One region of the Mesobacillus sp. S13 genome, then DNA from elsewhere that is predicted to be linked to it. Evidence: riboswitches for the same ligand, from Rfam matches in the RefSeq annotation. Region 1 holds a riboswitch; the other holds the start of a gene.

Region 1 (4,057 bases):
ATTGTGAAGAGCTGAAAGAGGAAGGGCTGCTTTGCAAAGAAACGCATGATACGGTCATCCGTTTCGCTCCGCCGCTTGTCATCAGCCAGGAAGAACTGGATTGGGCCATACAAAGAATCAAGAAAGTATTATCATAAGCATGAGAAAAACCCGCCTTCCTTGGCGGGTTTTTCTTGTGAAATTCAATTATCGAGTAGCTCTCGGTTCTGCCGCTCTTTCTTCTCTTTCGCTTGGTGCGAATAGAAGTCCGATGTTTATAAGACCGGCAAGACCGACTAATCCATAGATGATTCGAGCCAATGCTGAATCCTGTCCGCCGAAAATAGCTGCAACAAGGTCAAATTGGAAGAATCCTACTAAGCCCCAGTTGATGGCTCCGATAATGGTAAGTACTAGTGCTGCTCGTTGAATACCGCTCATGGATGTTTCCTCCCTTAAGATTAAATTTGTTCTTTTATAGATTGTTTCAGCACGAAATGAATTATTCATTTGTCCTCTATTTATTACCTACCCTCAAGAAAAAGTTTGTAACATTTCGCAGCATATTGGAGCACATTAAGAAGTGTATTTTTTGCAATGCTTTTAGAAAAAGAACATAATTATCCCTAGAGGAAGGTGATTTAAATGGATAACTTTACTTTTTACAATCCAACGAAACTGATATTTGGCAAAGGCCAGCTCGAGGAATTGAAAAACGAAGTTCCTCAATACGGTAAAAAAGTCCTGCTCGTTTATGGCGGTGGCAGCATCAAACGCAATGGTCTTTATGATTCTGTCATGGACACCCTAAAAGAGGTTGGGGCAGAAGTACACGAACTTCCAGGTGTGGAACCAAACCCTCGTCTGTCGACTGTGCATAAAGGCGTGAAAATTTGCAAAGATGAGGGAATCGAATTTTTGCTGGCAGTAGGCGGCGGCAGTGTCATTGACTGCACAAAAGCAATCGCTGCAGGTGCAAAATATGATGGAGATGCTTGGGACCTTGTCACAAAGAAGGCTTTTGCAGCAGAAGCTCTTCCTTTTGGCACAGTACTAACTTTGGCAGCCACTGGCTCTGAAATGAATGCAGGTTCTGTTATCACCAACTGGGAAACGAATGAAAAGTATGGCTGGGGAAGCCCGGTCACATTCCCGAAATTCTCCATCCTTGATCCCGTGAACACTTTCACCGTTCCGAAGGATCAGACGATTTATGGAATTGTGGACATGATGTCACATGTATTTGAACACTATTTCCACTTGACCGAAAACACTGAGTTCCAGGACCGCATGTGTGAATCCTTGCTTTTAACAGTGATGGAAACAGCTCCAAAGCTGCTTGCAGATTTGGAAAACTATGAATACCGCGCAACGATCCTTTATTCAGGAACAATGGCATTGAATGGAATCCTCAATATGGGATACCGAGGAGATTGGGCGACGCATAATATCGAACACGCCGTATCAGCCGTTTATGATATCCCTCACGGAGGCGGTCTGGCGATTCTGTTCCCGAACTGGATGAAGCATAACCTTAAGATAAAACCAGAACGTTTCAAGAAGATGGCTGTCAGGGTCTTCGGCGTGAATCCAGAAGGCAAGACCGACGAAGAAGCAGGATTAGAAGGAATTGAAAAGCTGCGTGAATTCTGGAACAGCATTGGCGCACCGTCACGCCTTGCTGACTATGACATTGATGACAGCAAGCTTGAAATAATGGCTGACAAAGCAATGGTCAATGGGGAATTCGGCAACTTTGCAAAATTGAATAAAGACGATGTAATGGAAATTTATCGTCTGTCGTTGTAAATTACTGAAGGACCCAGGGGTATAACCCTGGGTCCTTAGTCTTTTCTTTAGGTCAAAAATCTTAGAGAAAGCTCTTTTGGAAGAAGGGTGAAATACTGAATATATCCCTATTCAAGGTGAATTAATGAAACTTGAGAAAAATTTACCAATTAATTTAATAGGACTATATGTTTAAGTCGCTGGGTAACTGTGGTAAGTCTTAGAATGTAAGACAAGGAAGCCGAGGAATATTTTACATAAGTAAAAAACAACACTCATGCTAATAGCAAACCTGCTGAAAAGCTGGGACGCAAAGCCAGGAGTCTAAGGTTGCAAAAGTGCAGCTATGATCGTCCAGCCGCCATGGAAAAGTAAATTCCCGGCGGCTTTTTTTGTCTAATTATAATGGTGAATTTTATCGGGAAGGAGGCTAAGTGCCGCAATTAATATCTGAATATTCAGTCTTTTATTGCGCAAATTTTTAATAACACTAGAAAAGGGGACGAGAATATGAAAAAGACTTTTATGAAAAAATTATCAGCAGTCTCGATTGCATTCCTAATGTTATTTTCACTGACAATACCGGCACTAGCAAATGAGAATGGAGATGCGGCGTCGGATAATGAAGGAAACACAAAAGTTGAAATCGAAGCCAAAGAATCAACTCAACAACAAAACGATCAGTCAAATGAAGTAGAAAATGATGAATCAACACAAGAAGAATCCGATGAGTCAGCTCAAGACGAAAACGATGAGTCAACTCAAGAAGAAAATGATGAGTCAACTCAAGAAGAAAACAATGATCCATCCCAAGAAGAAGACGCTGAGTCAACTCAAGACGAAAACGATGAATCAACACAAGAAGAATCCGATGAGTCAACTCAAGAAGAAAATGATGAGTCGACTCAAGAAGAAAACAATGATCCATCCCAAGAAGAAGACGCTGAGTCAACTCAAGACGAAAACGATGAATCTACACAAGAAGAAAATGGTGATTCAAACAAGGAAGAAAAGGATTCTGAAAAAGGTACTAAATTAAATGCCAATAAAAGTACAGAGATACATCTGCATTTGAAAAACTGCACAGAAGATGTGGTAAAAGTAGAGGTCATGTTAAAGGGAAGTTGGAAAGAGATGTCCAACCCGGGTAACTCGCCACTGTATAAACTGAAAGATGGTGGTGAGTTTGTAAAGAATGATATTACTGCTTTCAGGCTAACTTTTGAGTCAGGAACTAAACAAGAATATTCCATGGATGAGGTTAGGGAAGGAAAAGAAGCGGAAGGAACCATTAACTATTGGCTTGAAGGCTGCTCTATAGAAGATGACAATTCTGAAGAACCTGGCGATGGTACGGAGAATCCGGGTGACGGTGAAGAGGACCCAGGAGATGGGACAGAAAACCCTGGCGATGGAACGGAGGAACCAGGTGATGGCAACAGTGATGATCAGGGTGAAGAGAATGGCAACAAAAGCACGGAAATCCATCTTCATCTAAAAAACTGCGTTGCTCCAGTTGAGAGTGTGTTTGTTAAATTAAATGGTGAATGGAAAGAAATGTCCAATCCAGGTAACTCCCCGCTATATAAGCTTAAAGATGATGGGGAATTTGCAAAGGATGATATCACGGAATTTAAGCTTGTATTTGAATCAGGTGCTGAAAGATTCTATGACGTCGAAGACATTAGAGTAGGAGTAGAAGCGGAGGGATCCATTAATTATTGGATAGAGGACTGCGCATTACCTGAAGATGATAACACAGAAGAACCAGGGGATGGAACGGGAGATGACGATGAAGATTCCGATCAAGATGGAGAATCACCGGATGTTATCGAAATAGTCAAAGAAATGTATATCACTTTTAATCTGGATATTGAAACAGTTGTAAACTTGACATTGTTAATGAATGGCGGCGAGAAGCTTGAACTCATCAAGATTAACAACCTCTGGAAACTAATTTTGGCCAATGGTCTGGATGTTACAGATATTCAGGGAATAGAGATTGAGTTTGAAGATGGAACGACTAAATTTATAGCGCTAAGCATGCTTTCTTTTGAATTAGAAGATCAGGTTATCCACTTAGAAATTGATGAAGCAGTCCTCGGTATTGATAATGAAGCAGACGTTGAAGATGAAACCGATGTTGACGAGGATGATGGAACTGGGAAAACTGGCAATAATGATAACAATTCCGGAGGGGACGTTACGCAAGACTGGAACGGAAGCGTACTTCCAAAAACAGGTGAAAGCAGCAAAATGATGTTCTATATTTTAGGCTTCCTTCTAATGG
Region 2 (4,057 bases), 1.8 Mb from region 1:
TATGAAGGTTGCTGTAAGAACAAAGAAGTTATTATGTAAGTCCTTAATCCTAAGCTTTGTAACATCAAGTGGATAGATCCCCGCGCAGCCCATTGTGAAGATTTTATGTTTGCCTCAGATGTTTTCATCATATAGAACAAACTGGTTGGGGAAAACGTGGTTTTTATTAAAGAAATCAAAGGGAATCAATCCGAAGGTAGCGAATAGTTATAGCATACTGGGTGAATCGTTAGGGGTGTGGTTAATGGCCCTTCAGAATTTATATAAATATAGATTTAAAAGAACCTAAAGTATAAAACAGCTGCTACGTAAGGAGTCTTTCCATGGATGCTTTCCTAATCATCGCCTTTACCTTCATTATTTCATTAATTTATTATGCTATAAACTTATACTTTCCAGATAAAAGCAGGCTGAAGTATTACATAGCTTTATCCTTCGGAATCATTGGTATATTTGGCTGGGCATATATATGGTTGGGGAATGGATGGTTATTAGCCGCTGTAGTTAGTACGATTTTATCTTACTTTCAGCTATATCATTGATTACCGCTTTCATTATAGACTTAATCTTTAGGAAGAAAAAATATCAATGAAAATAAAAATAATCATAAATCGATACATATTGTAACTGGAAATGAGGAGATGGATTTGCAACTCATTCCACCATTAGGTTCAGTGATTTATTTGATACATGGATTATTGTAATTAGGGGGCTGTATTCCAATAAATCGAAAGAAGTTGTTATTAGGTTTCATATTTCTTATAGGTATAGTTAGCTTTTGGGTTTGGTATTCCTTACCCAAAGAAATCAATCAAGCATTTGAAGGAATCGTTTACGGAGTTGGAAATAAAAGCAATCAATTAAATGAAGAAGTTACAATTACTATTAAAGGTAAATTGTATAGAAAAATTTTTAACCAAGATCGTTTTAAAGGAACCATAGATATAAAAGGAGAGTTGCCAAAAAATATTATCATTGATAAGAAGGAAGTAGAAGTGGTTTTTATTGAAAACGGCGGCTCTTTATTAATCGGGGATTCCCCCTACGGCTTTTTTTATATAAATAAGGATTTAAGTGAGCTAACTATTATCGTTTACGAACTGCTTGAGTCTGTAAGTGATAATGCCACATATGAATGGGACCCTAAAGGCGGGCTATTAATATCTGGACCTGCAACAAATAGAAAAGAAGCTTTAAACATATCAAACAAATTAATAGAGGATCTACTTAAACCACTTGAATAGATGTTTATTTGTAAAGTTTATATTTTAATTAAGGGTTCGATCATGCAAGAAGGATTGAGGAACAATTTGTTGAATGCCTTATTCAACAAACGGCTAAAAATATACGGAGGTATAGTTATGTGGGTAATATTTGGGGTCATTGCAATAGTAGCAACGTTTATAAATCTTTATATGTATTCAGCAGGGAAGGATTACAAGCTTGCGATGGCGATGGGATTATCATTTACAGCATTAACACTTTGTGCAGATTACAGTTATGTATCTCGGTGGGTAAAAGTAGAAGATTGGGCGGCTTTGGCGGATGTAGTACCTGGTATGGCAAGGGCATTATGGTTTTTGACGATTGTTTCGATCTTACTAAATATAGCACCTATATTTTTAGAAAGAATACGCAGGAAATAATGACTTTTTGTCCTTTCATTTATATAATGTGCAGGCCTTTATGAATAACAAAAGGTGCGTATATTCAATAACAAGGTATGCGCATTGAAGTTGTATGATACTATAAAAAAGTACTACGCCAACATGCAGTAACGGGTTCTCTTGTGAAGTGCCAACGTGAAAAAGCAATCCAATGCATGTTATTTTTATCCTACCCAATAATGTGAACAAGACTAAGTATTGTACTTTGTTTTTTGGAAATAGTTCAAAAAAATTGATTCCAATTGTTTTTAGGACAGGATATACTCAAATTAAATAAAAAACTGATAAAGGCAAACTTGTTGAAAGGCAAGGACGCAAAGCCATGGGCCTTAGTGTAAAGAGATATTTCCTTTGCATATGGTTGCCAGGTTGCCAGACTCCCAAAATGGTGTCTTGGCCATTATAAGGAGCGGAGAATATGAATATCAATAAATACCTCTTATTAAGTCTTGTCTTACTTATGGGTTTTGGTCCTCTTCAAACCCTTTCTCAACCCATTAAAGCTCATGCTAACGCAGGAGTTCCAACGGCAACATGGCTTTGGAATACTTCAACGATTGCTACGCAAGGAAACGAGATCCTTTCATTCGCAGGAAACAATCAAGTTAAGCAAATTTACCTTCAAGTTAATAAAGACATCCCTTTCAATACTTATAAAACATTTATTCAAAAAGCAACTGAAAAAGGCATAGAAATACACGCTTTAGATGGCTCACCACAATGGGTTTCCTCTAAAGGTTCTGCTTATTCTAAGGAATTCTTTAATTGGGTGGGGAACTACCAAAAATCAGCCTCACAGACACAAAGATTTACTGGTATTCATTTAGATATAGAGCCATACCTATATAGTGGCTGGAACTCTAAATTCAAGAATACTGTACTTGCATATCAAAATATTATCAATCATGCTGCTATTACTTCAGAACAACTTGGACTTACATTTGGAATCGATATTCCTTTCTGGTTTGATGAAATTGCCTACAGCAATACTTACGGGAAAGGTAATTTAGCTAATTGGGCGATTAAGACAACAAGCTTTACGACTATAATGGCATACCGCGATCAGGCTGCAGGAGGAAACGGAATTATTGAGCTAGTGAGAAATGAAGTACAATATGCTTCCTCTCTTGGCAAACCCATTGTGATTGGAGTAGAAACTGGCAAATCAGAAGAAGCCAATCTTGTTAGTTTTTATGAAGAAGGTGCTGCTCATATGTATAGTCAGCTTTCTTTAGTGAAGAGTGCGTATCCACAACCGGATGTGACTTTTGCCATTCATCATTTACACAGTTGGATGATAATGGCTCCCTAAGAACATTGGCAAAGGGATAAAAAAAATCACCTTTAGAAAAACCCGCTAAATACCTTATAAAGGTAATTAGCGGGTTTTTCACCTGATTTTGAGTATTAACTGCAGAATTTCTTGTGCCCCTACAGTTACGTCAATCGATTTACTAAGATAAATATGTAAATAAGGGACTATTTTTGAAGAAGAATTACTTCAAAACGAAAATCATTGAAAAATGTTTGACGAATCTAGCAACTACAATGTCATTGCACATGTAACAGCCAGAGATATGCACAAAATGCCGAAAATCCAGCTGGAAATAAGCGAATAACAGAGAAGAATGGGCTTCCATTCTTTTTTTATCGGTAATTTTTTAACTAATTTCATTCAAAAATCCTATTTTCTTTAGTAATTACGACTGTGATTGAAACAATAAAAAGAAGACATCTGGAATCGCCCCAACTTATGCAGTTCCTTAAAATCTGACCTTAACCAACCAGAGTGTTTCGTGTAATATTCTAATAATCGTTTGACTATTTGAAATCCATTGCATATACTGATACTCAAATAAATGTTTGAATGAGAGGTGAGAATTCTTTGAAACATGATGATGTGTGTGAGATAACTTGTTTTGATGGACCTAAAGTGAACCGGGTAAAGGATTCTTTATCTAAACATAATACATTTTCTGTTTCTAAAATGTTCAAGGCATTGGCAGACGATACAAGGTTAAAAATTGCTTTTGCATTAAGTGAAGAAGATGAGCTTTGTGTGTGTGACGTTGCCAATATTGTAGGGTGTACAACCGCAACTGCTTCCCATCATTTACGACTGCTCCGCAACATGGGGCTGGCGAAATATCGGAAAGATGGAAAGCTGGTTTTTTACTCTTTAGATGATGAACATGTAAGACAACTGATTCAACTAGCCTTTACTCATGAAAAGGAGGGGAAAGTTCATGGATAAAGCGATTGAACAATCAGCCGAAAAACATGTATACCGCATACAGGGATTCAGCTGATCAGGCTGTGCGACTACGTTCGAAAAGAACGTAAAACACCTGGAGGGTGTTTCAGATGCAAGTGTTAACTTTGGAGCTTCC

Evidence for each region. Region 1 has a riboswitch for cyclic di-GMP ahead of LGO15_RS20430 (LPXTG cell wall anchor domain-containing protein). Riboswitches for the same ligand answer to the same signal wherever they lie in the genome.
Region 2: another riboswitch for cyclic di-GMP. It lies ahead of LGO15_RS11235 (amidase); the one in region 1 lies ahead of LGO15_RS20430 (LPXTG cell wall anchor domain-containing protein).

The regions. Positions count from the first base shown of each region.
Region 1 is NZ_CP084622.1:3,983,797-3,987,853, reverse strand. Features, by position in the region: gene LGO15_RS20445 (ornithine--oxo-acid transaminase) at 1-137, shown strand, start outside; gene LGO15_RS20440 (DUF378 domain-containing protein) at 187-420, opposite strand; gene LGO15_RS20435 (iron-containing alcohol dehydrogenase) at 625-1,788, shown strand; cyclic di-GMP riboswitch class I at 2,043-2,133, shown strand; gene LGO15_RS20430 (LPXTG cell wall anchor domain-containing protein) at 2,278-4,057, shown strand, end outside.
Region 2 is NZ_CP084622.1:2,185,208-2,189,264, forward strand. Features, by position in the region: gene LGO15_RS11225 (hypothetical protein) at 738-1,244, shown strand; gene LGO15_RS11230 (hypothetical protein) at 1,362-1,646, shown strand; cyclic di-GMP riboswitch class I at 1,947-2,044, shown strand; gene LGO15_RS11235 (amidase) at 2,086-2,979, shown strand; gene LGO15_RS11240 (ArsR/SmtB family transcription factor) at 3,553-3,921, shown strand; gene LGO15_RS11245 (heavy metal translocating P-type ATPase) at 3,914-4,057, shown strand, end outside.